2 regions of the Chromobacterium haemolyticum genome follow, and region 2 is predicted to be linked to the other one. Evidence: riboswitches for the same ligand, from Rfam matches in the RefSeq annotation. Region 2 holds a riboswitch; the other holds the start of a gene.

Region 1 (15,612 bases), 2.0 Mb from region 2:
ATTGGCGCAGCAGGGTGGTGAGCATCAGAAGCTGCCCAGCCGGTAATGGTGGCGTAACTGCGCCTTGAACCGCTTGACCACGCCCAGCGTGTCCTTGAGCAGGTCCCGTTCCAGCGAGGACAGCTTTTCCGGCTCCAGTAGATTGTCGGCCGGTTTGCCGGCGGCAAGCCGCTCCAGCCCTTGATCCAGCCGCAGCTGCATCAGATAGGACAGCGCCTCGCCCACGTCCTCGGCCAAGCCCCGCTCCAGCCGGCCCTGCGCCACCAGTTCCTGCAGCCTTTGCTGCGAGTTGTTTTCGCTCACGCCATATTCCAGCGCCAGCGCGCGGATACCGTGCACCAGAGGAAAAATGCCGCCTTTTTTCAGGTCCAGCGCGGCGCGGCCGTCACGATCGCGAGTTTGCAGATGGGAGAACAGGCCCAGCGGGGTGTCGAACTGTTCGATGGCGCGGGCGAAACGGGAGAAGAAGCCGGCGTCGTCGCGCAGGGTGGCGCGTAGATAGTTTTGGGCGTCCTCTAGCAGCGCCGGGTCGCCGCAGACGGCTTCCGCGTCCACGAAGATGGCCAGCCGCATCAAGGCGTCTCCGTCCGGGCTGTGCACCCAGCGGTGGAGGCGATCGCGCAGCTCGGTGCCGCTGAAACGCCAATCGGGGTGGCTGAGCATGATGTTTCCGGGACAGGGCGGGTAGCCGAAACGGGCCAGCGCGGCGGAAAAGGCCTGACAGCTGGCTTCCAGTTGCGGCCACGGCGCGCCGTCGCGCAGCAGCAGCGCGTTGTCCTGGTCTGTTTTGAGGATCTGTTCGCCGCGTCCTTCCGAGCCCAGCACCAGCAAGCAGCTGTTGGCCACCAACTCCGGCGGCGCAATTAGCCGCCAGGCGCGGGCGAACAGCCGGGCGTTGAGGCTTTGCACCAGCCGGCCCAGCTGTAGCGCCTTGACGCCGTGGCCGGACAGGATGCGCACCAGCCGCGGAATCTGCTCCGCCACTTCCGCCAGTTCGTCCAGCGTGGCCGCGCGTTCCAGCCGCTGCGCGATCAGGTGGGAGTGGTTGGAAAAGTAGGAGAGCACGTCCACCTGGGCCAGCATGCTCACCGGCTCGCCGTGCTCGGTCACCACTAGGCGGCGCAGATTGCGGCGCGTCATCAGCAGCAGGGCGTTGAACAGGAAATCGTCGATGTCTATGGTCAGCAGTTCGTACTGGCAGTATTCCGCCGCCGGCGCGTCCGAGGACACGCCGTTCAGCACGATGTCGCGAAAGTCCGTGGTGGTTAGGATTCCCAGCCGCCCGTGGCCGCGCAGCAGCACGGACTTGGACTTGTGCGCTTTCATCGCCGCCGCCGCGTCGCGCAGGCTGGCGCCGCCATCCACGAACACCGGCTGGCGGCCGCCGACGTCGCGCACTGTGGCCGCCAGCAAGGTTTGCAGTTCGCGCTGGCCCGCCCGCTGGGCCAGCCGGCCCAGCTTTTCCGACACGCTGGCGTAAAAATAGGCGCCGAAGCGAGGGTTGCTCTCGGTCAGTGCCAGCACTTCCGCGCGCGGCAGGCTGTAGAGCAACGCCTCTTCCTGCACGATGAAGCGGCGGGAGGTCTGGCCGGCGGCGGTGGCGCGGGCGTCGAAGCCGTCCTGCGCCCGGTACAGCGCGACGATCTCGTCGCCGGCCATTTCCCTCACCACGCCCTTGATCACCACGTACAGAGCCGTCACCGGCGCGTCCGGCGCCAGCACGGTTTGCTCGTTGGCGTAGAACAGGATGTCGGCGCAAGCCTCAAGGCGTAGGCGCTCGTCCGGGTTCAGGGTGTCGAATGGGGCGTGGCTGAAGTCGAATCGCTGCATGGCGGCCTCGTAGAACAAGACATTGCCGCCAGCATAACACCGGCGGCAAAGGCTTGTCGGCGGGCGTTCAGCCGGGCAGGTGTTGCGACAGCGGGGAGCCGTCGCGGAACAGCAGCAGCTCGCCGGGGACGAGTTGCGTCCAGCTTTCGTTGTCGGTCAGCGGCTGGGTGGCGATCACCGCCACGCGGTCGTGCGGGGTGGTGACCGAGGCGAAATCCACGCTGACGTCGTCGTCAACCAAATGCGCGGTGTTGAACGGCGCCTGGCGGATGATGTAGTGCAGATGAGTTGAGCAGTGGGCGAACAACACCTCGCCGTTGCTCAGCATGAAGTTGAACACGCCGTGACTGGAGACTTCCCCCGCCAGCCGCGCCACTTCGGCGAACAATTCGTCCAGCTGCGGTTGCTGGCACCATTTGGCGCGCAGCCGCTCCATCAGGTGGCAGAACGCCCGTTCGGAGTCGGTGCCGCCTACCGGGTTGTAATGGCAGCCGGCATCGGGCTGGAAGTTTTCCAGGTTGCCGTTGTGGGCGAAGATCCAGTAGCGCCCCCACATCTCTCGCATGAAGGGATGGGTGTTGGCCAGGTTGACTTCGCCTTGGGTGGCTTTGCGGATATGGGCGATCACGTTTTCCGACTTGATCGGATAGTTGCGCACCATGTGAGCCACCGGCGATTCCACGGACGGTTTGTCGTCCAGGAAGATGCGGCAGCCCTTGTTCTCGAAAAAGGCGATGCCCCAGCCGTCGGCGTGGTGGTCGGTCTGGCCGCCGCGGCGGTGAAAGCCCTCGAAGGAGAACAGGATGTCGGTTGGAGTATTGCAATTCATGCCCAGCAACTGGCACATGGTTTTGGGTTCCACGGTTGAGAGGTTGTCATGGCCGGCCGCGCCGGCTGCGGTTTTGTTACAGAGCTTAGGCGATAAGCGGGGCCGCGGCAATCCCGCCGCGCCGGCCGTGGAGCCCGGGCGCGGCGGCGGAATGGGTGCTCAGGCCGTGGAACGGGCGAGGCCGCGCAATTTGGCCCAGCCGCCCTGGCTCAGGCTGACGCCCAGCAGGATCAGCCCGCCGCCCAGCCAGTGGTAATCGTGGATGGTTTCGCCCAGCAGCGCGCTGGCGATCAAGGCGGTGAACAAAGGCAGCAGATTCATGAAGATGGCGGTGCGCTCGCTGCCCAGGCTCTGGATGCCGCGCATCCACAGATAGGGGGCCAGCACCGAGGAGGCGATGCCGGCGAAGGCGACCAGGCCGGCGCCTTGCGGCGGCACCGCCAGGCTGTCCGCGCTCATCGCCACCGGTACCAGCATCAGCACGGCCAGCAATACCTGGATGTATAGATTGGTCCAGCTGCCGAACGGCGGCGCCCATCGGCGCAGCAGAATGCCGTACAGCGCGTAGGAGACGGAGCCGGCCAGCATCAGCGCGTCGCCGCGGTTCACGCCGCCGCTAATCAGGTCCATCGGCCGCCCCTGGCCCAGCAGATACAGCACGCCCAGCAAGGACACCGCCACGCCGAACAACGCGTGCGCGCCGGTGGGCTGACGGAAGACGGTCGCGTTCAGCGCCAGACCCAGCAGCGGGATCAAGGCGCAGATCACGCCCATATTGGTGGCGCTGGTGCTGTGCGCGGCGTAATAAGCCAGACATTGGTACATCACCATGCCGAGCGCGGCCAATATGGCGAAGCGGCCCAGCCAGGGTCTGATGGCGCGCCATTGGCGCAGCACCGGCCGCAGGCTCAGCGGGGTGAGAATCAAGGCTGCCAATAACCAGCGGTAGAAGGAAATGGCGGCGGGATCCAGCGCATGGGCCGCGGCTTTGGACACCACGGTGTTGGCGGACCAGATCATCACCGCCAGCATGGGAAACAATGAGTACATGGGATGGCTCCGGATGCGGCTCTCGTTCCGACGCGCGGTCGAGAGTACAGAAAAGCATTAACAGTAGGCAGTGTACCGCTGTCTGATTCAATGCATATAATGCAAAACAGACAAGACGATAGCGGGAAACCGACAAATTGGACTACTCAGAACTGGACCAAGGCTTGCCGGAACCGACGCCAATCCATCTGCGCTACGACCAGCTGACGCCGCAAACGGAGTTTTCGCCGCACAGCCATCCCTGGGGTCAGTTGAACTGCATTAGTCTGGGCGTGATAGAGTTGAGCTTGATCGAGCCTGGTCAGGCCGAGCGCGCGTTGGCTGCTCCAGCGGAGTTCCTGATCTGGGTGCCGGCCGGGGTTCGCCATTCCGCTTCGGTGCGTCAGGCCATGCGCTACACCTCAGTCTATGTCGGGACCGAACAGGCCGCCCGCTTGCCCGCCCATCCCTGCCTGATTCCGCAAACGCCCTTGCTGCGAGCGCTGCTGGATGACTTCTGCCAGCGCGGCGTCACTGTCGTTCGGGATCCGTGGGACCAGCGCCAAGCCGAACTGCTGCTGGCGCGGCTGTCCCAGGCCGGCCACCAGGACAGCTATCTGCCGGACAGCCGCCATCGTCAATTGGCGCCCATCCTGGCCGCCATCCGAGACAATCCGGCCGATGCCGCCACCTTGGCGCAGTGGGCGCAGCGGGTGCACGGCACCGAGCGCACGCTGGCGCGCCATTTTCAACGCGAACTGGGCATGAGCTTTGTCCAGTGGCGCAACCGGGTGCGCTTGCTCAGGGCCCTGGCCTGGCTGCGCGAAGGGCGTCCGGTTCAGGACATCGCCGCCGACCTGGGCTACGGCACCGCGTCGGCCTTCATTGCGATGTTCAACAAGCAACTAGGCTATTCCCCGGAGCGCTACCGACGCTTGCTGACCGATGGCGCGCATTGAGGGAGGCTTGTTGCCCTATTGGCATTGCGGCACACTGGAATGATTGTCAATCATAGAACCAGTCTTCTACGCCCCAAGCCATGAGCAAGAAAATCAAACAACTGGCCCGCCAACTGGGCGATGGCTGGAAGCTGCGCCGCCGTTTGCGGCAGGCCAGCGCGCTGAATTTCGCCTTTTCCGAGCGCATAGACTTCCTGAACGGGCAGCACTGGGATCAACTGGCGGCCCGGCACGGGTTGCTGATGTCCCGCGATTACTGGCGCGCGCTCGAGCAGTCCGGGCTCGCCAACTTCGACGTGCGCTACGCGCTGGCCTATCGCGACGGCGAGCCAGTGGCGGCGGTGGCGATGCAACTATTGGAGGTGAGCTTGGAAACCATGCACGCTCACCCCGGACCGCGGCCGGAAGGTTCGCTGCGCGCCGCGCTGGCGCAAAATCTCAAGCCCAAGCTGCGGCAACGGCTGCTGGTCTGCGGCAATATGCTCAGCTACGGCCTGGACGGCGCGGCTTTCGCCGAGGACCTGGACCCGCAGACCCGTTGGCAGGCGGTGGCGGAGATGCTCTACCGCATCCGCCGCGCGGAGAAGCTCAACGGCCAGATCGACTTCGTGCTGGTCAAGGACATGGACGAAACAGCGCGGGAAGACAGTCGGGCGCTGGGCAAGCTCAGCTACAGTACCTTGGAAACAGAGCCCAATATGGTGCTGCCGCTGGCCGAGGACTGGCGTGTTTACGACGACTACCTGGCCGGCATGACCTCCAAATACCGCAGCGGCATCCGCCAGCAGATTTTCAAGCCGATAGAAGCCGCCGGTTGCGAAATCGGCGTGATGACGCCGCAGCAGGTGGACGCGCAGGCGGAGCGGATGCAGCTGCTCTACCTGGCGGTGCAAGACAACGCCACATTGCGGCCGGTCACGGTGAGCGCGGAATACTGGCGGCGGATGGCCGCGCTGGGGCCGGAGCGGGCGGAGCTGCGCGGCCTGTGGCGCGACGGCGCGCTGCTGGGCTTTTTGCTGATCCTGAAAAACGGCGAAGAGATCACCGCCGCGCAGATCGGCTTTGATCGCGCCGCGGCCAAGGAGCTGCCGCTCTATTTGCGCCTGCTGCATTCGGCGATTGAGTCGGCGCTGGCCGCCGGCGGACGGCGGGTTATTTTTGGGCGCACCGCGTTGGAGCCCAAGGCGAGAATGGGCTGCCGGCCGGTGCCGACTTCGCTGTGGATACGCCATCGCCAGCCCATGCTCAATTCGCTGATCCGCAGCAGCTTCGGCATTGTCCAGCACGAGGACGCGCCGACGATCAACCCCTTCAAAAAATAAACGCGCAGCCCTTCGCGCCGCGCGGCGGGGAGGGCGATTGCGATCTTGGTCGCTGAAAGGACCCGATATGACTCAAACCGCGAGCGCCGAAGCGGCGCACACGCGAAAACTGAACCGCAACGACTGCAAGACGCTGGGCCTAGCCTCGCTGGGCGGGGCGCTTGAGTTTTACGATTTCATCATTTACGTGTTTTTCGCCCTGGTATTGGGCAAGCTGTTCTTTCCGCAGGACATTCCGGGCTGGCTGCGTCAATTGCAGGTGTTCGGCATCTTCGCCGCCGGCTATCTGGCGCGTCCGCTGGGCGGCATCGTCATGGCGCACTTCGGCGACCTGTTCGGCCGCAAACGCATGTTCACGCTCAGCATCGTGTTGATGGCGCTGCCTACGCTGGCGATGGGCCTGCTGCCCACCTATCAGAGCATAGGGGTGTGGGCGCCGATCTTGCTGCTCCTGTTGCGCGTGTTGCAGGGCGCGGCCATTGGCGGGGAGGTGCCGGGCGCCTGGGTTTTCGTCGCCGAGCACGCGCCGTCGCGCCGCACCGGCCTGGCTTGCGGCATCATCACCTCGGGGCTGACGATAGGTATACTGTTTGGCTCGCTGATCGCGATGGCGATGAATCTGGCTTTCACGCCGCAGCAGCTGGAGGACGGCGCCTGGCGGATTCCCTTCCTGATAGGCGGGGTGTTCGGCCTGGTGGCGATGTATCTGCGCCGCTGGCTGCACGAGACTCCGGTGTTCAGCGAAATGCAGGCGCGCAAGGCGCTGTCCGCCGAACTGCCCCTGAAGGCGGCGCTGCGGGGCCATCGCCTTGGCATGGCTCTGTCCATGGCGGCCACCGCGATGCTGTCGGTCACCATTGTGGTGGTGATCCTGATGACGCCCACTTTTCTGCAAAAGCAGTTCGGCGTGCCGCCGGTGGAGGCGCTGTTCGCCAACAGCCTGGCCATTGTCGCGCTGAGCGTGGGGTGCATTGTGGCCGGCCTGGCGGCGGACCGTTTTGGCGGCGGGCCGGTGTTTACCGTGGGCAGCCTGCTGTTGGGCGTTAGCAGCTGGTGTTTCTATCAGACCATGGGGCAGGACGCGAGCTGGCTGCGCCCGCTGTACACGCTGACCGGCTTTGCCGCCGGCATCGTCGGCGCGGTGCCTTATCTGATGGTGCGCGCCTTCCCCGCGCCCATCCGCTTTAGCGGCCTGTCTTTTTCCTACAATGTGGCCTACGCGGTGGTGGGCGGCTTCACGCCGGTGCTGCTGTCGGTGTGGATGGAGGCGAGTTCGCTGGCGCTGGCCGGCTATCTGATGATTTTCTGCCTGCTTGGCCTGGCGATGGGCCTGTTTTTGCTGGCCTGGGGCGATAAGCCGGGCTTGTCCCATCCGGTGCATTGAAGCGCGCATGGGAAAACGGCTGCGTCCTTATCGACGCCGCCGTTTTGTCGTGCGAGTTCGGGTTCTGGGGCTCAGAGTCTGTTCAAAGTCTCGCAAGCAAGGACGAGACAAGGCGAAAACGGCTGAGAAAGCGGAATGTACATAGGGTACATGAGCATTTCGAAGTCGCTTTCAACGCCGTATCGCCGAAGCGCAGCAGACCTTGAACAAGTTCTTAGCGCGGCAGCTCGCTCCACAGCTTCAACAGCCGTTTGGCGGATACCGGGTACGGCGTTTTCAACTCCTGGGCGAACAGGCTGACGCGTAGTTCTTCGATCTGCCAGCGGAAATCGAGCAGGGCCTGGGACGCGCCTTCCGCCTCGTTGTCCTCTGCCACCCGGGTTTCCCATTTCTGCCATAGATCGCGGATTTCCGCGCCGCGCTGGCCGTCGCGCTGCGGGTTGGCCGGCTGCTTGTCCATGCGCAGGCCCATCGCGCGCATATAGCGCGGCAAATGGGGCAGCTGGCTCCACGGCGTGGCGGCCAGGAAACCCTTGTAAACCAGCTTGGCCAATTGCTGCTGCAACTCGTAACCCAGCTTGTGTTTCTGCATCTTGACGCTGAGCGGGCCGTATTCCGCGGCCACTTGACCCAGGTACTGGGTCACCGCCTGAATGACAGCCGGCAAGCGCGTGCGGGCGCGGGTTTTCTGGTCGTTGAAGGCTTTCTCGTTGCGCGGCAGCGCGTCGTCGCCAATGAAAGCGCGGTCGCAGATGCAGGCGATGGCGTCGGCCAATAATTCGTCGATATTGGCCACTGCGCGCAGCTGCAGGCCCAGTTGGGTCATGCCGGGCAGGCCCTTGGACAGCTGCTTCATTTGTTCCTTCAACTGCAGCTGCAGCAGGCGGATCACGCCCTGGCGGTGATGGCGCTCGGCTACCAGCTGAGTGTCGAACAGGCGAATCGCCACCTTATCTTGTTCCAGCGTCAAGGCCGGATAGCCGGTCAACTGCTGGCGGCCGCGGGCAAACTGTATGCTTTCCGGCAGTTCGCCGAAGTCCCAGCTGCTGACCTCGTCGCGCTCGAATTCCGCGCTCGTATCGCGGAAAGTCAGTTGGGCGGCCTGGCCGAACTGCTTTTGCAGCGCCAGCAGATCGCGTCCCAGTCCAATTTCCTGCTTGCCGTCGTCGATGACGCGGAAGTTGAACAGCAGGTGAGCCGGCAGCTCCTGGGCGCGGAAATCGTCGATGTCCACCTTGACGCCGCCGGTCTCGCGCAGGATGAAGCGCGCCAGCTGCGGCGCGATAGGCTGTTGCGGGTCCGGGTTGCCGCTAAGGAAACGGGTGACGAAGTCCGGCACCGGCACGCAGCAACGGCGGATTTGCTTGGGCAGGCCCTTGATCAGCTGTTGCAGCTTTTCGCGCACCATGCCGGGCACCAGCCATTCGAAAGCCGCCGGTTGCAAGCGGTTGAGGATGGCCAGAGGCACGTCCAGGGTGACGCCGTCCAGCGGGTGATTGGGTTCGAAGCGGTAACGCAGCTTGAGGCGGCCGTCTTCCAGCTCCAGCCATTCCGGAAACTGGTTTTCGGTGACATGCTGCGCGGCGTGGCGCATCAGTTCTTCGCGCGTCAGATGCAAGAGCTTGGCGTCGGTCTTTTCCGCTTCCTTGCGCCAGGCCTCGAAGCTGGCGGCGTCCACCACTTCGGCCGGAATCCGTTCGCTGTAAAAGGCGAACAGCGCTTCCTCGTCCACCAGCACGTCCTGGCGGCGGGCCTTGTGTTCCAGCTGCTCCACTTCGCGGATCAATTGCTGATTGCGCTGGAAGAAGGGCGCGTTGCTGACGTAGTCCATATTCACCAGCGCGCCGCGGATGAACAGCTCGCGCGCTTCTACCGGCGCGATGCGGCCATAGCTCACTGGCCGGCGCGGCACCAGGGTCAGGCCATAGAGAGTGACGCGCTCGCTGGCCACTACTTCGCCGCGGCTCTTTTCCCAGTGCGGGTCGAAATAGTGGTATTTGACCAGGTGCGGCGCCAGCTTTTCCACCCACTCAGGCTCGATTTTGGCCACGCAGCGGGCGTAAAGGCGGGTGGTTTCCACCAGTTCCGCCGCCACCAGCCATTTAGGCTTGGCTTTTTTCAGGCCGGAACCGGGAAACACGTGGAAGTTAACGCCGCGAGTGCCTTGGTAGTCGTCGCTTTCCTGGTTTTTCATGCCCAGATTGCCGATCAAGCCGGTTACCAGCGCTTTGTGCAGGTTTTCATAGGCGACGGCGTCTAGCTGCTGGCGCTTTTTCTGCGTCATCTGCGCGTCCGGCTGTTCGGCGTCGGCGTGGGCCTGTTCGCGCTTGATCAGGCCCAGCTCGCTGGCGATGTCGGCCAGCTGCGCGTGCAGTTCGCGCCACTCGCGCAGGCGAAGGTGGGACAGGAAGTGCTCGTGGCAGGTGTTGATCAGCAGACGGTTGGATTTCTTGTGCTTGAGCGCGTCGGAGAAGAAATCCCAAAGGTGCAAGAAGGACAGGAAGTCTGACTTCTCGTCGTTGAAACGCGCCTGGGCGCGTTCGGCCGCCTCGCGCGCTTCGAACGGCCGCTCGCGCGGGTCCTGCACGCTCAAGGCGGCGGCAATGATCAGTACTTCGCGCACGCAGCCGAAGTCGCGGCCGGCCAGCAGCAGGCGGCCCACCTTAGGGTCCACCGGAATCCGCGCCAGCTCTTTGCCCACGCTGGTCAATTCCCCCTTGTCGTCCACCGCGCCCAGCTCGGTCAGCACTTGGTAGCCGTCGGCGATCAGACGGCTGCTGGGCGCTTCCAGGAAGGGGAAGGCGTCCACCTTGCCCAGCCGCAGCGCGGCCATGCGCAGAATGACCGCGGCCAGGTTGGAGCGGACGATTTCAGGATCGGTGAACGCCGGGCGTTGATTGAAGTCATCTTCGCTGTATAGGCGCACGCAGATGCCGGCCTCGACACGGCCGCAACGGCCAGCGCGCTGACGCGCCGCCGCCTGGGAAATTTTCTCCACTTGCAGCTGTTCCACCTTGGCGCGCGGGCTGTAGCGGTTGATGCGCGCCTGTCCGGTGTCGATCACGTATTTGATGCCGGGCACCGTTAGCGAGGTCTCGGCCACATTGGTGGCCAGCACGATGCGGCGTCCGCCGGACGGCTTGAATATCTTCTGCTGGTCCTCGTTGGACAGCCGCGCGAACAAGGGCAGGATCTCGTAGCCGCGAATGCCGGCCTTGCGCAGCTTTTCCGCGGTTTCGCGGATCTCGCGCTCGCCAGGCAGGAAGACCAGCATATCGCCCGGGCCCTGGCGCGACAGTTCGTCGACGGCGTCGACGATGGCGCCTTCCATTTCCACTTCGCGCTCGTCTTCGTCGCGCTGCGCCAGCGGGCGGTAACGCACTTCCACCGGATAGGTGCGGCCGGAGACTTCAATCACGGGCGCGCCGTCGAAATGGCGGGAGAAGCGGTCGGCGTCGATGGTGGCCGAGGTGACGATCACCTTCAGGTCCGGCCGGCGCGGCAGCAGCTGTTTCAGATAGCCCAGCAGGAAATCGATGTTGAGGCTGCGTTCGTGCGCCTCGTCGATGATGATGGTGTCGTAGGCTTCCAGGTAGCGGTCGGTCTGGGTTTCCGCCAGCATGATGCCGTCGGTCATCAGCTTGATTACGGACTTTTCCGAGAGCTTGTCGGTGAAGCGGACCTTGAAGCCGACGTGTTCGCCCAGCGTGGATTTCAGCTCTTGAGCGATGCGGCTGGCTACTGAACGCGCGGCCAGACGACGCGGCTGGGTGTGGCCGATCAGTCCGTGCACGCCGCGGCCCAGCTCCAGGCAGATTTTGGGCAGTTGGGTGGTTTTCCCGGAGCCGGTTTCGCCGCAGATGATCACCACCTGGTGGCGCTCGATCGCGGTTTTGATGTCGGCCAGTTTCTGGTTGACCGGCAAGGCGTCGTCGAAGTCGGGCTTGGGCAGGTGGGCGCGGCGCGCGGCCACCTTGGCGGCGGAGCGTTCGATCTGAGCCTGAATGTCGGCCAGTTGCTTGTCCGCAGGCTGGTTTTTCTTCAGTCGCTCGGCGGCGTCGCTCAGTTTGCGGCGCAAAACGTGGCGATCGCGGATCAGGCAGGAGGGCAGGTCGGCCTTGAGTTGGGCCAGCAGCTGGGCAGCAGTCATCGGGAAAAGAACACTGGATTACAGGAAAGCGGCGATTATAACAGCTGCGTGGCGCTGCGGCAGGCCGGGATTCCCGGCCTGCCCGCTATTTCCGCTGGCGATAGCGGCTTAGCTCGGCCTTGAGCCAGGCGGCGCTGGCCACCGGCTGCGCCGCGCCGCAACGCACTTGGTAGGCCTTGCCGCTGATGCTGCTCTGGGTGGCCGCGCGCTCGATGAAGCTTTCCGTGCTGCTGACCCAGTCTTTTTTCAGCAGATACTGGTATTTGTCGTTCAGATGGTCGCGGGCCTCCTTGGAGCCGTACCAACTGCCATTTCGATTGAACTCGCAGCCGGATTTGGCCAGATAGTCCAGCAGGTGATTGATCTCGGTTTGGGCTGCCGGCGCCGGCGCGGCGAAGGCGGTGCCGGCGCTCAGGACAAAAGCCAGCCAGACTGGCGGTTTCAGGGTCATGCCTTGCTCCATCGCAATCAGAATGCGCAGACTATGCGCGATGCGGCCGGGCTTGTCCAACCCTGGCGCCGCCTTTATCCTGTGCCTGTCTTCAGGGCGGGGTGAAACTCCCCACCGGCGGTAAGCCGCGGCGCATGCCGGCGGCGAGCCCGCGAGCGCCGCGCCATCGTTTCCACGATGCGCGGGTCAGCAGATTCGGTGCGAAGCCGAAGCCGACGGTGAAAGTCCGGATGAGAGAAGACGCGCGCCAAGCCGGGAACGGCTGGGCTCGCTTTTGCGCGTCGGCATAGCCGCGCGTCGCCCTGGAGCGCTTCCCTTAAGTCTTTACGGAGCCTCCAAATGCAGCAAAACATTTATGACCATCCGGTCTTTTTCGCCCAATACCAAGCTTTGCGCGACAACGATAGCGGCCTGAACGGCGCCTTGGAACAGCCCGCCTTGCGCGATGCGCTGCCGCCGCTGTCCGGCGCCGATGTGCTGGACCTGGGCTGCGGCTTTGGCGATTTCGCCCGTTGGGTGCGCGCCCAAGGCGCGGCCAGCGTCACCGCGGTGGATTTGTCCGAACGCATGCTGGAGCAGGCGAGAGCGCGCACTCGGGATTCCGACATTCAATACCTGTGCGCCGGCATCGAGGACTTTCAGCCGCCTGCGGGCGCTTATGATCTGGCGGTGTCGTCGCTGGCCTTGCATTACGTGGCGGATTACGCCGCAGTGGCGGCGCGCGTGTTCGCCGCTTTACGGCCCGGCGGTGTGTTCGCGCTGACGGTGGAGCATCCGGTTTGCACCGCAAGCCCGCAAGGTTGGGCGCTGGACGAGGCCGGGCGGCAGAAGCATTGGACGCTGGACGCGTATTTTCAGCAGGGCGCGCGCGAAACCCGCTGGTTTGTCGACGGCGTGATCAAGCATCACCGCACGGTGGAAAGTTATGTGGCCGGCTTGTCAGGCGCCGGTTTCCAATTGCTTCATCTGGGCGAGCCCGCGCCGGACGAGGGGGCGATGGCGCGTCAGGACGGTTTGCGCCCGCACGCGCGCCGCCCGGCCCTGTTGCTGCTCACTGCGCGGAAGCCTGTGCTCTAGCGCCGCTATTCCGAGCCGGTGCGCAGAACCAAGCGGCGCCGGCCCGGTCCAGCAAAGATCGAGCATGCGGTTCGTGTTTACGGGGAGGGGAGCGGTGAGAGTCAAGCTGGCAGTAGGGGTTCTGGTCCTGGCGCTGTCGATGGCGCCCTCCATCGGCAAATCGCCGCCTGCGCGGGCCATCATCGAACCCGCTCACATTGTAGAGGCCATCCAGTTGCAACAGGCGGCGGACGCCGCCAAGGACCAGCCGCCGCAAAACGGCGAGCCTTGGTTTGCTGTGCGGGAGGGGACGCTCCCCATCATCGTGACCGCGCCGCACGCCACCAGCCCGTTTCGCGAAGGCCAATACCGGTTCTCCGACGGCGGCGGCACCGCGGCCTTGGCGGCGATGCTGCACCAACTGGCAGGCGCCACCGCGATCTACACCACCCGCGCCTCGCCGGCCGATCCCAATTACGATGACGACAACGCCTTCAAACGCAAGCTGGCGGTGCTGATTGCCGACAAGCGCCCCATCCTGGTGCTGGACCTGCACGGCAGCCATCCATACCGGCCTTACGACGTGGACTTCGGCACCTTGAACGGGGCCTCGTTGCTAGGCAAGCCGGAGTTGCAGCAACGACTGGAGCTAAGCCTGCGGCAACAGGGCGTGCTGAATGTTTCGGATAATTACTTTGCCGCGTCCAAGCACCAGACCATCGCCAAGTTCGCTTCCCGGCGGGGCGTGCCGGCCATCCAACTGGAAATCAGCAGCACCTGGCTCACGCCTTCGGACAGCAACCTGGCTGCGCACCGCTTCGCCCAGCTCTTGCAGGCGCTGGTGCGCTATGCGCGCGAAATTGAGGAATGAGGCAGCGGCGCTTCAAGCCTAGTCGTCTTCATAGCCATAGCCTGACGAAGCACAGCAGACTTGAACAGCCTCTCAGGCGTCGTGCCAGCGAGATCGGTCCTTCGCCTCGTGTCCGGAATCTCCCTCAGGCTTGCTCGCATGCGCAGGCGAACGCACCACCAATAGAGACGCATCATCCAGCATGGCTTCATTTTGACGGTGCCGTTGCAACGCTTGCAGTACGGTATTGCCGACCCGGCCCGGCCAGCCGGCCTGAACCGCTTTGATTACGCCGTCCAGGCCAAACATTCGGCCATTGTCTGCCTGAGCCTCGGTAATTCCGTCCGAGCAAACGACCAGCGCATGCTCCGGGCGCAACACGCTGGTTTCCAGCGAGCGGTCGAACTGACGCGCCGCCAAAATCCCTAAAGGAGGGTGCTCAGAGCGGAACTGCTTGATCTTGCGACCCTGCGGATCAAACATCAGCGCGCAAGGAATGCCGCCGTTCCAGACTTGCAGACATTGGGCGGCCGCGTCGATCGAAATGATAATGCCGGCCACGAAACGGCCAAAAGGGAGCAGGCGGTGCAGCTTGTCGTTAATCGCCGCGGCGATGTCGCCCAGCGCGGCTTGTTCCTGAGCAAGGTCGTAAAAGCACTCCACTGCAGGAATAGCACTGATCGCGGCGGTTAGGCCGTGGCCGGTGCAATCGGCCAGCATCAAGTATTCTCGTCCGCCGGAACGCGCATAGCAGACCAGATCTCCGTTGAACTGCGAGGCGGGGCGTAAATGGCGCCAGACGTGCGAGGGCAGCTCCAATTGCTGCCGGTTCAGACGTTCAATCAGTTCCAGCGCGTAACTTTGTTCCCGTTCATTGTTGAGGAAGTAGCGTTCCAGGCGCACCGCATCCTGGTTGATCTGCCGCTGCATTTGGGCGATGCGCAAGAACACCTGGATCTTGGCCGTTAACAAGTCCGGACTGACTGGTTTGGTCAGGTAGTCGTCACCGCCTGCTTTGAGCCCCTCTATCAGATCTTTTTGCTGACTCAGGCCCGTCAGAAAAATGATGGGAACCCAGTGTTCGCCGAACAGTGTCCGCAACTCCATCGTGGCTTGCAGCCCGTTCATCACCGGCATGATGATGTCCATCAGGATCAGGTCGTAGTCGACCTCCTTGCATATGGAAACGGCTTCCCTACCATTGCAGGCAAGATCGCATTGATACCCTAAGTCTTCGACAAAGGTACGAACCATCAGGCTATTGGTGGCGCTATCGTCCACCAACAAAATTTTGGGCTGATGCATGCTGTTTCCATTGCGTATCAGGAAAGGGAAAGCAAGCGGAGAAACCGAGAGTAGCGCCAATTACATTGGCATTACTCTGTGGATATAGCATACGGGTGCGGGGATGGCGCGCTGTGGTAATAAAATCAGTCCGTCCTGTGGGGTAAGTGTTGCCCGTTGCGATCAATTTCCGCCTAAACGCGGGAAACACCGTGCTAGTATGCGGGTTTTGGCGGCGCAACGCGCGGCCCGTTTCATTCCAGAGAGCATTAGATCCCTTATCATGAAATTTGCAACGCACACCATTGCGCTGGCCTTGAGCCTGGCGCTGATCAGCCCGGCCAGCCTGGCCGAACCAGAAGACATGCCGCTGCCGGGCGATGTTCAGATGGCTCCAGCGAGCAAGCCCGCACGCAAGACCGCCCCCGCTAAAACCGTTCAGACCGCCGAACCCGTGCGTTCCAACCA
Region 2 (15,612 bases):
GCGGCCTGCTTGATCGCGAGCACCCTAAAATCGAGCTGATGGCCTACACCATGATGGCGGCGCGCCAGCTGCTGAGCATCAGCCAGCAATGCTATACCCCGATCACGCCGGACTTCTGGTACGACTGCCACCAGTTGCATGTCTTCGCCAGCGGCCGCGGCTGGCAAGACAAGGGGCTGGCTAACGATGACTCCATCCAGACCATCTACTTGCAGATCCTATTGATGGGGCTGACCCCCAGCAACCGCCTCGCCCCCACCGAGCAAGCCTTGTCGCGACAGCTGATCTTCGATCTAGCAGCCAAAGCCCGGCTGATTCCAGTTGAAGCCTTGACCCAGCCCGTGCATGGCTATCTGGTTGATCAACAAATCGACTCCCCCCCACGCTTTCTGCCGATTTCCGCAAGCAAATTGGGCCCCGGCTGCTTTCTGCTGGATCTGGAGCCGCTCAGAGACATCCTGGAGAAAAGCCGCGAGGCACTGCAAAAAGCTCAGAACAATCGTCAACAGGGCCTGATGATTGATGAATTGCAGTTGTTATCCTTACTGGTGGAAGAATGGCATCAGCCCAAACGTCGCCGTCATCCACGACTCAAGACCCAAACCATCATCGAAATCGTCGCGGCACTGCCGGGCATCTGGTTCCATCGCAACGATCTAAGTTGGCAATTGCCCGGCATCTCCGCTGAAGAGGACACGCCTCGCCACCGGCCGCCGCCGCCGCCCTGCTTGCTGGCCATATCCAATCAGAGCGATACCGGCTTGCTGCTGCACGGCCAACCGCGAGATCAATCCCTACGAGCAGGGGAACTGCTGCTGGTCACCCCGCCAAACCAGCCGGAAAACGCCAAGCTCGGCATCGCCCGCTGGGTTGCGCTTCGCGCGGATGGGCGGGAAATCGAATGCGGTGTCGAGTTCATCGGCGGACCGCCCCAACCCGCGCTGGCCATGCCCAGCATTACCCACCCCGGTGACAGCTTTCAGTTCGCCTTGCTGCTGGCCACGCCTGCAGGAATGCCCAGATTGCTGTTGATGGCTGGACGCCCGTATAGCCAGTTACGCGAATTCCGCCTACATGACGGCGAACGGGAAAGCCTGATCCGGGTATCGCGTTTACACACGCAGACTCCGCTGTTCCAAATCATGGAATACCGCGATAGCGAGCATTTCTGACTCAGATCAAGCTTTTATCTTGCCGCGGACCCTGCCGAATTGCACGGTCCGCATCAAAGCCCGTGTAATCAACAGGCTGCCGACACCATGATGGCGTCGCTTTGCCGCCATCGGATCTCCGCCCCGCCGGAGACGGTCCGGCATGCTCTTTTTCGGGTAAACTCCCCCGCATCTATCGTTTTGACTCATGGAGTTTTGGATGCGCTCGGTTATTCACGCCGCTGACCGGATTGTGGTCAAAGTCGGCTCCAGTCTCGTCACCAATGACGGCAAGGGCCTGGATATGGCGGCGCTCAATCGCTGGGCGGCGGAAATCGCCGAATTGAAACGGCGCGGCAAACAGGTGGTGCTGGTTTCCAGCGGCGCGATTGCCGAAGGCTGCCAACGACTAGGCTGGACCGTGCGCCCCAAGGGCGTGCATGAATTGCAGGCTGCCGCCGCAGTGGGCCAGATGGGCCTGTGCCAGGCATATGAAACGGCCTTTCGCGGCTTTGGCTTGCAGACCGCGCAAATCCTGCTGACCCACGAGGACTTGGCTGACCGTACCCGCTATCTTAACGCCCGCTCCACATTGACCAGCCTGTTGAACCTGAACGCGGTGCCCATCATCAATGAAAACGACACCGTGGTCACCGACGAAATCCGCTTCGGCGACAACGACACCCTGGGCGCGCTGGTGACCAATCTGATAGAGGCCGACGCGCTGATCATTCTCACTGATCAGCAAGGCCTGTACAGCGCGGACCCTCGCAAACACCCCGACGCGGAATTCATCCATGAAGCCATTGCCGGCGAGCCTCGGTTGGAAGAAATGGCCGGCGGCGCCGGCTCCAGTGTGGGCACCGGCGGCATGATCACCAAGATTCTCGCCGCCAAGCGCGCGGCGCGCAGCGGCGCGGCCACCGTGATCGCCTGCGGCCGCGAGCATCAGGTGCTGTCGCGCTTGGCGGACGGCGAGGGCATCGGCACCCAGTTGCTGCCGCCCACCAACCGCATGGCGGCGCGCAAGCAATGGTTGGCCGATCATTTGAAATTATCCGGACGCCTGGTTCTGGACTCCGGCGCGGCGTTGGCGGTGCGGGAACGCGGCACCAGCCTGCTGCCTATCGGCGTTTGCGCGGTGGAAGGCGATTTCCTGCGCGGCGAGGCGGTGGCCTGCGTCGATCAGGAAGGCAAAGAAGTAGCGCGCGGCCTGGTCAACTACAGCTCCAGCGAAGCGCGCACCATCATGCAGAAGCCCACCCGGGAGATTGAAGCCTCACTCGGCTATATGATCGAACCGGAATTGATTCATCGCGACAATATGGTCGCTCTGTAACGGATGCGGTGGCGCCTCGACGCCTCCGCTCCGTCTCCGTTTTTCCATTCCATTCTTTGAACTAAAGGATTCACGCGTATGAAAAAGCTGGCCCTTTCGGCGCTTCTGGCTCTGACTTGGGGCTCGGCAATGGCCGAGGACGTACTCCATATCTACAACTGGAACAACGCCTTGTCCGCAGACACCGCCAAGCGTTTTGAGCAATCGTGCAAATGCCGGCTGGTGCAGGACTATTACGGGGACAACGAGGAGATGCTCGCCAAACTGGCCGCCGGCGCCAAAGGCTACGACATGGTCTTCCCCACCGCCTTCGCCGTCAGCACTCTGATCAAGCAGGGCAAAACCCAGCCGCTGAACAAGGCGCAGCTGCCCAACTGGAAGAACCTCAATTCAGGCTACCTGAGGCTGAACGCGCCGTTCGACGCCGGCAACAAGGTGGCAGCCCCCACCGTTGTGTCGCTGACCTTGCTCGGCTACAACGAAACCCAGTTGCAAAAAGCCGGCGTGTTGCCGCAGGCCAACAGTTGGGCCTTGATCTTCGATCCTGCGGTGCTGGCAAAAATCAAAGGCCGGGTCACTGTACTGGATTCGCAGCGCGAACTGATGTCCGCCGCCCTGCTCTATCTGGGCAAGGACGCCAACTCCGTCCAGCCAGCAGACTGGAAGGCCGCGGCCGACGTGATCCGCAAAGCCAAGCCCTATTGGGCCGCCTTCAACAACCAGAGCTATATCAAAGAGCTGACCGTAGGCAATATCTGGGTGGCCCACGGCTATTCCAACGATTTGTTCCAGGCGCAGCAAGACGCGCAGCACGCCAAACGACCGTTCAAACTGGGCTACCAGCCACAAAAGGAAGGCAATATCCTGGCGGTGGACAATATGGTGATTCTGAAGGATGCTCCGCGCCCGGACTTGGCGCACCGCTTCATCAACTTCATGCTGGATGGCAAGAACGCCGCCGAAATCTCCAACCAGATCGGCGCGACCAACCCGGTCAAGGCAGCCGAGGCTTTCTTCAAACCGCAGATCAAGGCCAATTCTGTGATCATGCTGGAGCCGGCCAAGGGTAAGTACGTGGCGCTGAAAGATCTGGACGTGAAGTCCCGCCGCGACTTGAACCGCCTGTGGTCGCAGATCAAGATCGGCCGCTGAGCCAAGCCCCGTTTCAACGAAAAATCCCGGCCCATGGCCGGGATTTTTTCATTCTTCTGGAGGCTGCTCGCCTTTACGCATCTCCACCGCCTTCATGATCACATAGGCCAGCATCGCGCACAGAAAGAACAACAACATTACCCAGGCAATCGAGCGCAGCGTGTCGATGAAGGTGTTGAACAACTCCAGCAGCCATCGTTCGCCGGTCAGCTCCATCACGGTGCTGCCCTTGCCCGCGGCCGGCGGCAAGTACTTCTCCAGCGACCACTGCCGCACCCCGCCGGAAACGCCGGTGACCACGATGGCGAAGAAAATGTACTTGCGCCAGGCGTCCGTCAAATCACGCCCTAGAACCCGCGCCAGAATTTTGTTGACCGCCGGATCGAAAAAACGCGCGGTGAATACCGAGGTGGCTATCGCCACCGCCAAGGTCAGGCCAAACAAAGCGTAAAACATAATCGTCCCCCGCCGCAGCGGAATGCCGTGTGAATCCGGAATTGTACGCCTGAGCGCCGGCGGCGGCGATCAAGGGATTGCCGTCCTGCTGCGCGCAGGCGACACCACCTCAATCCTTGAGCGGCAAGCCAAAGTGCTGATAAGCCAGCGCCGTCGCCATCCGACCGCGCGGGGTGCGCTGCAGATAGCCTTGCTGGATCAGGAAGGGTTCGATCACGTCCTCGATAGTGTCGGTGGACTCGCCGATGGCTGCCGCGACGTTGTCCAAGCCCACCGGCCCACCGGAAAACTTCTCCAAAATGGCTTGCAGCAGCTTGCGGTCCATCACGTCCAGGCCGGCCGGGTCCACGTCCAGCATCGCCAGCGCGGCGTCCGCCACCTGGGAGCTGACCACGCCGTCGGCCCGGACTTCGGCGTAATCCCGCACCCGGCGCAGCAGCCGATTGGCGATACGCGGCGTGCCGCGGCTGCGGCGCGCCACTTCGAACGCGCCGTCGTCGGCCAATTTGACGTTCAACAAGCCAGCGGAACGGTTGACGATGCGGGTCAGTTCCTCGGCGTTGTAAAACTCCAGCCGCGCGACGATGCCAAAGCGGTCGCGCAGCGGATTGGTGAGCATGCCGGCACGGGTGGTGGCGCCCACCAGGGTGAACGGCGGCAGATCAATCTTGACCGAACGCGCCGCCGGCCCCTCGCCTATCATGATGTCGATCTGATAATCCTCCAAGGCCGGATAAAGGATTTCCTCCACCACGGGGCTCAGCCGGTGAATCTCATCGATGAACAGCACATCGTGCGGCTCCAGATTAGTCAGCAGCGCCGCCAAATCCCCGGCCCGCTCCAACACAGGTCCGGAGGTCTGCCGCAGATTGACGCCCATTTCGCGGGCCACGATATGCGCCAAGGTAGTCTTGCCCAGCCCAGGCGGGCCGAACAGCAGCACGTGGTCCAGCGCTTCGCTGCGGCGCTTGGCCGCCTCGATGAAGATTTCCAGCTGTTCGCGCGCCTTTTTCTGGCCAACGTACTCGTCCAACAGTTTGGGCCGTAAAGCGCGCTCCAACGCCTCCTCCTGGCTGGACAGGCTTTGCTGGGTGACGATGCGGGGCTCGGGCGCGCCGCCGTACAGGTTGTCGGTTTCAATCATGGTGTCAGCCGCCGGCCAAAAAAACGAATGTCCAATCTTACCACCGCGCTATAATCGCCGCTGGCCCGCCCATCGCGGCGAGCCAACGCAACGTCTTCAGGGCGGGGTGCAATTCCCCACCGGCGGTATGATCGCAAGATCGAGCCCGCGAGCGCTTCCGCTTCCCGGCGGAAGGTCAGCAGATCTGGTGACAGGCCAGAGCCGACGGTAATAGTCCGGATGAGAGAAGACGACATCGCCGTCCGCCGCGCTGCGCGCGGTCGCGGCGTGTTCGCTGCGCGCTTGGCGCGCGGGTGGGTTCGCGCCTGCCCTTTTCACGCCCTGGAACCTGTTTCTCAAACTATCCGAGGACCGTTTCCATGAGTATCGCCACACACCCCGACACCCTGTCCCAACGCGTCGAAACGGCGCTGAACGCCTTGCGCCGCGGCCTGCCGGTCATCGTTCCCGACGATCACGACCGCGAGAACGAAGCCGACCTGATCCTGGCCGCCGACGCGCTGAACGAAGCCGAAATGGCGCGCCTGATCCGCGATTGCAGCGGCATCGTCTGTCTGTGCCTGACCGCCGAGCACGCCGCACGGCTGCAATTGCCTCCGATGACCCAACGCAACGGCAGCCGCTACGGCACCGCCTTCACCGTCAGCATCGAAGCCGCGCAGGGCGTATCCACCGGCGTATCCGCCGCCGACCGGGTGCGTACTATTCAGGCAGCCGTCCACCCGCAAGCGCAGGCCGGGGACGTGGTCAGTCCCGGCCATGTCTTTCCGCTGGTGGCGGCAGAAGGCGGCGTGCGGAGCCGCCGCGGCCACACCGAGGCCGCTGTGGAGCTGGCGCGGCTGGCCGGCTTCCAGCCCGCCGGCGTGCTCTGCGAGCTGATGAACCCGGACGGCAGCATGATGCGCGGCGCGCAAATCGCGGACTACGCTCAAACGCACACGCTGCCCATTCTGAGCGTGGCCGAGCTGGCTGAATGGATTTCCCGCCAGAACTTAGCCGCCGCTCCGCTGTCTGCTTGATCTTTGCCCTTAAGCCGCGGGCATGCGCCCGCGGCGTCGACGCCGACCCCATCATGCTTCGTTTCGTTTCTTTCCGCAGCCTGTTGCTGGCCAGCTTTCTGATCGTCGCCGTCGTGCCCTCCGCCGTGCTGATCCAACTGCGCAACGAGTTGGGACACGCCGCCTCCACACTGCGCTCGCATCAGGAACAAGCCAAGGAATGGCTGGACGCCAACCGCGTGTCGCGCGAACAATCCATTCAGTTCGAACGCGCCACCCGCCAGGCCCAGATCCTGAAAGACCGCGCGCTGGCCAACACCGCCGCCGGCGCCTGGCAGGAAATCGAACTGGCGCAACGCAAGCTGCAGCGTGGCGACGACGACGAGCTGGCGCTCAGCGCCCGGGCCATCCTAGCGATCCAGCCGCAGCTCCAGGGCCTGCCGGCGCGCTCCGGCGCGCAACGCGACCGTTTGTTCCGCCAGCTGGACCTGCACCTGACGGCGCAGGGCCAGTTGATCAACCGCCAACTGGAACAGAGCCAGCGTCAATGGCAGGATTCGATCACCGAGATGCGCCGCACCGCCGACCGTCTGGCCTGGTTGTCGCTAGCCTCCGCGCTGGCGCTGGCGCTGGCGATGACCTTGTTGATCAGTTGGCCGCTACGCAAGCTGCAAGCCAAAATCGCGCGGATGAGCGATGGCGCGCGGCTGCAGGACTGGCGCCAGTCCGGCCCCGCCGACCTGCAGCGACTGGCCCGCGAGCTGGCCCAACTGGACCGCAGGCTGGCGGCGCTGGAAGAACAGAAAGGCCGTTTCTTCCGTCAAGCCTCCCATGAGCTGAAAACCCCGCTGGCCGCCATCCATGAGGCCGCCGCGCTATTGCGTGAAGAAGTGATAGGACGGCTATCCGCCCAACAACAGGAAATTGTGGCCATCCTGCAAAACAATGCGCAGACCCTGCGCCAACGCGTGGAAGCCTTATTGCGCTATGATGCCGGCCAATGGCTGTCCGAGACGCTAACCGTGGAAACCTTCGATCTGCCGGCGCTGATTACGGAACGGTTGCAGGTCTGTCGTCCTCTGCTGCAAGCCAAACGTCTCGCCGCCAAAGTCCAGGGCGACGCAGAGCGGGTTAACGGCGACCGCTCTAAAGTAGAGACCATCCTGGACAACCTATTAATCAACGCCATTCGCCACAGCCCCACCGGCAGCGCCTTGAACATCCGTCACGGCCGCGATGGCGGCGGCGTCTGGCTGGAAATCAGCGATCAAGGCCCCGGCGTGCCGGAAGCCTATCGAGAAAAGATTTTCGAGCCGTTCTGGAGCGGTTCGCCGCCGCCGGACGAATTGCCCGGCACCGGGCTGGGCCTGGCGATGGCGCGCGGTTTCGCCCAATTGATGCGAGGCGAACTAACGCTGGAACCCACGCCCCAGAACGGCGCCTGCTTCCGCCTTCAGTGGCCGGAACCGGAGAACAAGACATGAAGACACTTTGCCTTTTGACCCTCAACACACGACGGCTGCTCTGGCTTTGCAGCCTGCTGGTCCTGAGCGCCTGCGCTCATCAGCGTCAGCCGGCCGCCGCGCCGGCCGCGCCCATCATCCGTTGCCCGGACGCCAATCAAATCCTGCTGCTGCTGAACCAGACGCGGGAAATCCAGACCCTGTCCCTGACCGGGCGGGAAAGCTGCGGCAGCAGCCGCTTGCTGTCTCTGCTCCAACAAGCGCAAACGGCGGAGAACCGAGCCGATACGCAAAAAATACTGACTCAGTTGGAGAGCCTGCTTGCCAAGACCGACAACCTGGACCCGGCCAGCCTAGGTCTTGCGCGGCTGCAGCTCCAACAATTTCAAGAACGACGCAAGCTGGCGGAAGCGCTGGAGCGGCAACAGGCGCAGAACCGCGACCTGCAGAAACGCTACGACGATCTAAGCGGCAAGCTCAACGCCCTGCGCGAAGTCGAACGCGAACTCCAGCTGAAGCCCAGCAAAACCAAAGGAGGCCAGCCATGAGCGCCATCGCCCGCATCGTCTTGGTCGACGACGATCCCGACCTATTGCGCTTGCTCGGACTGCGGCTCGGCGCCGCCGGCTACGAGGTTGAGGCGCTAAACAGCGCCGAGGCGGCGCTAAACGCGCTAGCGGCTCGCCGCGCCGACTTATTGCTGACGGACTGGCGCCTACCCGGCATGGACGGTTTGGAGCTGTTTGAACAAGTCCGCCAGCGCTACCCTGCGATGCCGGTGATTTTACTGACCGCCCACGGCACGGTGCCGGACGCAGTGGAGGCTGTCAGCCGCGGCGTGTTCGGCTACCTGGTCAAACCCTTCGACGGCAAGGCGCTGCTGGACAAGGTGGCCCAGGGCTTGTCGCTGGCGGGACCTGGCCGGCCGGCCGACCAGGCCGCCACTGGCTGGCGCTCCGGCCTGGTCAGCCGCAGCCCGGCGATGGAGGAACTGCTGGCCGAGGCCCGTATGGTCGCAGCCACCGGCGCCAGCGTGCTCCTGCGCGGCGAAAGCGGCACCGGCAAGGAAGTGCTGGCCAAAGCCATTCACCTGGCCAGCCCGCGCGCGGGCCAACCTTTCATCGCGGTCAACTGCGGAGCGATTCCGGACAATCTGCTGGAAAGCGAGCTGTTCGGTCATGAAAAAGGCTCGTTCACCGGCGCCAACGCGCGCCAGACCGGCCTGATCCAACAGGCGGACGGCGGCACCCTATTCCTGGACGAGATCGGCGACATGCCGCCGCCTCTGCAGGTCAAATTGCTGCGCGTGCTGCAGGAACGCGAAGTACGTCCGGTCGGCGCGATCCGGGCGACCCCGGTGGATATCCGTCTGGTGTCGGCCACGCATCGCGAGTTGGAAGCGCTGATCCAGGAAGGCAGCTTCCGAGAGGACTTGTTCTACCGCCTGAACGTGGTGTCGCTGCGCCTGCCGCCACTGGCCGAACGCCGCGAAGACATCCCTCTGCTGGCAGCTCATTTCCTGGAAAAAATCGCCACCCGCTATCAGAAAGCCGTCAGCGGTTTCGCCGCCGACGCGCTGGAATACCTGAGCGCCGCGCCTTGGCCGGGCAATATCCGGCAATTGGCCAATGTGGTAGAACAATGCTGCGTGCTGACCACCGGCTCCCTAGTGACGCTGGCGCAAGTACAGAAAGCCGTCGCCAGCGAAGAAAGCGCGATCCCAACGCTGGCTGAAGCCAAGCGACAATTTGAACGCGACTACCTGGAACGCTTGCTGCGGCTGACCGGTGGCAATGTCAGCGACGCCGCGCGACTGGCTGACCGCAACCGCACCGAGTTTTACCGCTTGCTGCAAAAACACGAGCTGACGCCCGCCGCCTTCAAGCTGGAATAAGCGTGGCGACGCGACAGGCGTGATAAAAAATGAAGCGCCGCCAACGCCTGTCGCCAATCGGCGACAGGTAAAATCACAGCGAAATCAAAGCCCTACCCCGCCCCCCCTCCTCCCTGTCGCCAAACAGCGACAGAATAGCCGCATCCTGCAAGCCAACTCCAGCCACAAAAAACTCAAGCCACTGAAAAATAAGAAAAAATCAAAGCTGGCACGCCTTTTGCCATAGGGAGAGCGCAAATGATCGAAGCGCGACAGACTCAAGCGCAAGCGATGTGACTCACTCTCTCAAAAAGGTTAATCCCATGAAGAAATCCACTCTTGCCATTGCTCTGATGACTTCCCTGTTCACCGGCGCCAGCTGGGCGGCTCAAGACGCCAGCGCCCCGGCCGAGCAGGCTCAACGCGCCACCGCAGCCAAAGGCGACGCCAGCGCTCCGGCCGAGCAAGCCCAACGCGCCACCGCAGCCAAAGGCGACGCCAGCGCTCCGGCCGAGCAAGCCCAGCGCGCTACCGCAGCCAAAGGCGACGCCAGCGCTCCGGCCGAACAAGCTCAACGCGCCACCGCAGCCAAGGACGACGCCAGCGCTCCGGCCGAGCAAGCACAGCGCGCTACCGCAGCCAAAGGCGACGCCAGCGCTCCGGCCGAGCAAGCCCAACGCGCCACCGCAGCCAAAGGCGACGCCAGCGCCCCGGCCGAGCAAGCCCAGCGTGCTACCGCAGCCAAAGGCGACGCCAGCGCTACTGAAGCTTTTATCGCCGAAGCTACGCCAAGCGCAGCCACCGGTCTGAACCAGGCGGTTCAGGAGGCCGTCGCCAAAGCCGCGGCTCAGGTTGGCGCCAATATCCAGACCAGTGTGAAAGCAGGCGAAGTCACCCTGAATGGCACCGCGCCCAGCGAAGAAGCGCTGCGCCGCGTAGCTGAAGAAGCTTCCCGCGTACCGGGCGTAACCTCGGTACGCACCAACGTCACTCTCAAAGCCGCTGGCTAATTCCGCTTTCATTCATCGGCGCACAACCCGCCTGGCTCGCTTGCCCTGACCTGTCGCGCCGATACTCGCTTTACCCGGAGTCGTCCCAAGGAACACACGCATGTGTGCCCGCCTCCATTCGCCGCCCTTCTGGGCGGCTTTTTTTATGCGAGGCCAACGCACACCACTCTTCCTTGACGGTCCTAACAAAACCTCTCAGAGCACCTGGGCCAAGGCGCGCCGACGCAGGCAGTACAAGTAGTACGACAAGGAGGCGCAACGCAGGATCAGGGGTTTTGTTAGCGGGTCTTAAAACCTGTTCAAAGTCTGCTGCGCTTCGGCGATACGGCGTTGAAAACACCCACAAAATGCTCATGTACCACGAGTACATTCCGCTTTTTCGCTCGTTTTCGCCTTATCTCGCTCTTGCTCGCGAGATCGTAAACAGGTTCTTAAAACTTCATCAGACTCTTCAAGGCAAGACGCACGCCCTCGCTCACCGTCACGTCAGCCGGCAAGCCCTTGGTGGCGGCGGCAGCCTCCTTCTCGTTGTACCCCAGCGCCAACAAGGCGTTGACGATGTCGCCCTTCTCATCCGGCGTGGCGGCGAAAGCCAGGCCTCCCGGGGCGGTCAGATTGCTGCCGGTGGCCAATTTGCCGCGCAACTCCAGCACCAGGCGTTCCGCGGTTTTCTTGCCGATGCCCGGCACCGCGGACAGGCGTTTGATATCCTCGCTGGCCACCGCCACCGCCAAGTCGTCGGTAGTCATGCCGGAGAGGATCGCCAGGGCGATCTTGGCGCCGATGCCGGTTACCTTCACCAATTGCCGGAAGGTCTGTCTATCCTCCTTGCTGGCGAAGCCGAACAGCAGGTGGGCGTCTTCTCTTACCACCAGGTGGGTGAACAGCGTGGTTTTTTGACCCAAAGCCGGCAGTTGGTAAAAAGTGGTCATCGGCACATCGATTTCATAGCCGACTCCGTTGACGTCCAGCACCACTTGCGGAGGGAGTTTTTCGATGAGGTTGCCGCTCAGGCGTCCAATCATGTTCGGGTTCTTTCTTCAAGCGATTACAGGCACGCCGGCTACACCAGCCGGCCGCCTCGAATTTTCAGGCCGCTTTGCGCCAGCAGGCCTAAGGCTCCGGCGCTGAGGTTGGCGTGCGCCAAGGCCACCGCCAACGCATCGGCGGCATCGGCCTGGGGCGTGCCGGACAAATTCAGCATACGCACCACCATGTGTTGCACCTGCTCCTTGGCGGCCTTACCGTGACCTGCGACGGACTGTTTGACCTGCAGCGCGGTATATTCCGCCACCGGCAAATCTCTCAACACCAGCGCAGTAATGCAGGCTCCGCGCGCTTGACCCAACATCAGCGTGGCAGCGGGATTAACGTTGACGAACACTTGCTCTACCGCCGCCGCCTGCGGCCGGTAGGTATCGATCACGCCGAACAAGCCGTCGACGATCACGCGTATGCGTTCACTCAAGGGCGCTCCCTGCGGCGTGCGGATGCAGCCGGAGGCCACGTAATGGCGCTGCTGCCCCAGCAAATCGATCACCCCGAAGCCGGTAATGCGACTGCCGGGATCGATGCCGAGAATACGACGCGCGCCGGGAAGAGACGAAGCCGACATTGCCTCAACCCGGACCGGCGCGCAATTGCGCATCCAACTGCTGCAATTGCTGCGGCGTGCCTACATTGTGCCAGACGCCGTTGAAGTACTCGCCGCTGGCCCGCCCCGCCGCGATCGCGGCGTCGTATAACGGGCGCATCGGCGCGAAACGGCCCGCGAGAAGCCCGGCAAACATACGGGTATCGTAAAGACCGATGCTGGAGAAAGTCAGTTTGCGCTCGCCGTCGGCTCGCAAGCCCCCATCCGGCGCCAGCGCGAAATCGCCACCGGCGTGGAAGTCCGGATTATCGGTCATCACCAGGTACATTCCCGGCTCTTCCCGCCGCTCCAGCGCATCCAGCCGCGGCAGCAGGCAGGCATAGTCATAATCGGTGTAGATGTCCGCCGCCACGCACAGAAAGGCGCGCTCTCTGCCTTCTCGCAATAGGGGCAAGGCTTTGGCGATGCCGCCGGCGGTCTCTAATGGCTCGCCCTCGGCGGAGTAAGCGATACGCGCACCAAAGCGGCCGCCGTCGCCCAGTTCCCGTTCAATCTGCGCCCCAAGCCAGGCGTGATTGATCACGATATCGGCGAAACCCGCAGCCACCAGGCGTTCGATCTGCCAAACAATCAAGGGCTTACCGCCCACGGCCAACAAGGGCTTGGGCGCATGGTCGGTCAGCGGCCGCATCCGCTCGCCGCGGCCGGCAGCCAGAATCATGGCTTTAGGCATGCTCACCCCTTGTAGCTCATTACCGGATAGGCCGACTGTAGTTCTTCGTCGGTCTGATCCTTACCCACCAACTGCAACAGCAATTGATAGAACGGCGCCAGCTCCTGGTAACGACGGGTGGTCCGTTTCAGATATTTGATGAAACGCGGAATCTCCGCGCGATACTTGTCCTTGCCGTCTCGATGGAACAAACGCGCGAAGATGCCAGCCACTTTCAAGTGGCGCTGCACCCCCATCCACTCGAAATTACGGTAGAAAACGTCGAACTCCGCCGGCACCGGCAGGTCGGCGGCGCGCGCCTTTTCCCAATAGCGGATCGCAATATCGAGCACAAAAGGCTCGTCCCATTCGATGAAAGCGTCGCGCAACAGACTGACGATGTCGTAGCTAATAGGACCATACACCGCGTCCTGGAAATCCAACACCCCCGGCTTTCCAGGGGTCAGCATCAGATTGCGCACAATGAAATCCCGATGCACAAACACCTTGGACTGGGCCAGCAACACTGGTAACAAAGCCTTGACCCCAGCCTCCCACAACTGACGTTGGGCAACATTCAGCGGCTGTCCCAATTCCTTGGCGCAGAACCATTCCGGAAACAGGTTCAACTCGCGCGTCAGCAACGCTTCGTCGTATTCCGGCAACACTCCCGGCTGGCTGGCGGACTGGATCTCCACCAGGGTATCCAGCGCCTCCAACAGCAGATGACGCCGCACCTGCTCGCGTCCATCATGCTCCAAGGCGGCCAAATAGGTCACCCGGCCCAGGTCCTCCAACAACAACAGACCTTGTTCGCGATCACGTGCCAGCAGCTTGGGAACATTGACCATGGCGAAAACGTCGCGCACTTGCACATAGGCGTCGGTGCTCATTTTTTCCGGCGGCGCATCCATCACGATGCAACTCGCGCCATCCGGCCAGGTCGCACGGAAGTAGCGCCGGAAGTCGGCATCCGCGGCGGCGAATTCGAGCCCGATGTCCTGCCCCGGGTACAAATCCGCCAGCCATTTTTTGATGAGTTCCTGTCTATGCATGTCGCTTCGTCTTGGTGCTGATAGAATTGGCTGATTTTATACTGCCCCGCCGCCCCTTAGATATGGCTTTGTGCATGCCCAGAATCAAACCCAATCCGCTAGCCTTGGCGCTGGCGGCCGCGTTTTCACTGCAGCCGGCGCTGGCCTTGGCCGATGAAGACGCCCCGATCGCCCTGCCTACCCCGCCCAAGGCCGAAGGCCAGACCCACGTCACCGCCGACGATATGGACGGCGAGATGAATGTGGAGCTGAAGGCCCGCGGCAACGTGGTGGTCACTCGCGACGACCAGAAGCTGGAGTCCGACTGGCTGGACTATTACCAGAACAAGGACCGAGTCAAGGCCGGCGACCGCTTCAAGATGACGCGCGGAGTCGATGTGGTGACCGGCACCACGCTGGATTACAACGTGGCCAACTACAGCGGCACCGGCATGGACCCGGTATTCGCCATGGGGAAACCCGCGCCGGCCGCCAAAGGCGCGCCTGCCAGCCCCCGTCCCATGAGCACGGTGCCAATGCGCGGCGACGGCCAGCAAGTGGACTTCCGCGGCCAGAACCAGTACCGGGTCTACAACAGCCGCATCAATAGCTGCGAACCCGGCGACGATTCCTGGTATTTGAACTCCTCGCTGCTGGATCTGGACTATGTCAACGGCGTCGGCACCGCCCGCAACGCGCGGCTGAATTTCTACGGCGTGCCCATCCTATACACGCCGTGGATGGATTTTCCGCTCAACGGCAACCGCAAAAGCGGCTTTCTGCCGCCCTCCTTCAAAACCGGCAGTAACGGCACTGAAGTAGCGCTACCGTATTACTGGAATATCGCGCCTAACTACGACGCGACCATCACCCCGCACTTCAACGACAAGCACGGCACCATGTTGGGCGCGGAGTTTCGCTACCTGCAGCCCAGCTATTCCGGCTCGATCTACACTGAGCAACTACCCAAGGACAAAGTCACCGACAAAAACCGCTACGCCTGGTATGCGACTCATAACCAGACATTGGCGCCGGGCCTGACCTTCGGCTACAACGCCAACTACGTCTCGGACCCCAACTACTTCAAGGATTTCGGCGATCGTCTTAGCATCGCCGCCAACGTCAACTTGGTGCGCGAAGCCTGGCTCAGCTACGGTTTCGGCTGGCAGGGCGGTTCGGCCAACACCACCTTGCGCGCGCAGCGCTACCAGACGCTACTGGAGAAGCCCGCCCCAGGCGACATCCCTTACGCGCGGTTGCCTCAGCTGATTTTCAACGTCAACCAGAAACTGCCGCAAGGCTTCAGCGCCAACCTTCAGAGCGAGCTGACCCGCTTTTCTCACCCGACATTGCAAAACGGCGACCGCCTGGTCGCCTATCCCAGCCTCACTTGGAGTCTGGACAAAAGCTGGGGCTTTCTACGGCCCAAGATCGGCATGCATCTGACTGAATACCAGTTGGATGCGCTGCCCGGTCAGCAAGCCCGCTCGGTGTCGCGCAGCCTGCCCATCTTCAGCACCGACGCCGGCCTCTACTTCGACCGCGATACCGAGTTCCTGGGACAGGATCACCTGCTGACGCTGGAGCCGAGACTGTTCTACGTCAATATCCCGACTCGCAGCCAAAACAATCTGCCCAACTTCGACACCTCGGAGAATGATTTCAACTTTGCGCAGTTGTTCACCG

What was found. Region 2 has a riboswitch for FMN ahead of ribB (3,4-dihydroxy-2-butanone-4-phosphate synthase). Riboswitches for the same ligand answer to the same signal wherever they lie in the genome.
Positions count from the first base shown of each region.
Region 1: another riboswitch for FMN. It lies ahead of GYH29_RS10615 (class I SAM-dependent methyltransferase); the one in region 2 lies ahead of ribB (3,4-dihydroxy-2-butanone-4-phosphate synthase).

Region 1 is NZ_AP019312.1:2,340,824-2,356,435, forward strand. Features, by position in the region: gene GYH29_RS10570 (3'-5' exonuclease) at 1-25, opposite strand, end outside; gene GYH29_RS10575 (putative nucleotidyltransferase substrate binding domain-containing protein) at 25-1,830, opposite strand; gene GYH29_RS10580 (class II glutamine amidotransferase) at 1,898-2,677, opposite strand; gene GYH29_RS10585 (DMT family transporter) at 2,819-3,709, opposite strand; gene GYH29_RS10590 (AraC family transcriptional regulator) at 3,847-4,647, shown strand; gene GYH29_RS10595 (GNAT family N-acetyltransferase) at 4,728-5,969, shown strand; gene GYH29_RS10600 (MFS transporter) at 6,037-7,353, shown strand; gene hrpA (ATP-dependent RNA helicase HrpA) at 7,568-11,503, opposite strand; gene GYH29_RS10610 (YfeK family protein) at 11,589-11,954, opposite strand; FMN riboswitch at 12,038-12,200, shown strand; gene GYH29_RS10615 (class I SAM-dependent methyltransferase) at 12,294-13,031, shown strand; gene GYH29_RS10620 (N-formylglutamate amidohydrolase) at 13,096-13,881, shown strand; gene GYH29_RS10625 (PP2C family protein-serine/threonine phosphatase) at 13,954-15,165, opposite strand; gene GYH29_RS10630 (hypothetical protein) at 15,365-15,612, shown strand, end outside.
Region 2 is NZ_AP019312.1:381,104-396,715, reverse strand. Features, by position in the region: gene GYH29_RS01805 (hypothetical protein) at 1-1,172, shown strand, start outside; gene proB (glutamate 5-kinase) at 1,372-2,490, shown strand; gene GYH29_RS01795 (ABC transporter substrate-binding protein) at 2,569-3,642, shown strand; gene GYH29_RS01790 (hypothetical protein) at 3,691-4,098, opposite strand; gene ruvB (Holliday junction branch migration DNA helicase RuvB) at 4,208-5,242, opposite strand; FMN riboswitch at 5,331-5,477, shown strand; gene ribB (3,4-dihydroxy-2-butanone-4-phosphate synthase) at 5,602-6,261, shown strand; gene GYH29_RS01775 (ATP-binding protein) at 6,315-7,724, shown strand; gene GYH29_RS01770 (hypothetical protein) at 7,721-8,251, shown strand; gene GYH29_RS01765 (sigma 54-interacting transcriptional regulator) at 8,248-9,597, shown strand; gene GYH29_RS01760 (BON domain-containing protein) at 9,900-10,586, shown strand; gene ruvA (Holliday junction branch migration protein RuvA) at 11,018-11,611, opposite strand; gene ruvC (crossover junction endodeoxyribonuclease RuvC) at 11,650-12,201, opposite strand; gene murU (N-acetylmuramate alpha-1-phosphate uridylyltransferase MurU) at 12,206-12,913, opposite strand; gene amgK (N-acetylmuramate/N-acetylglucosamine kinase AmgK) at 12,916-13,947, opposite strand; gene GYH29_RS01735 (LPS-assembly protein LptD) at 14,022-15,612, shown strand, end outside.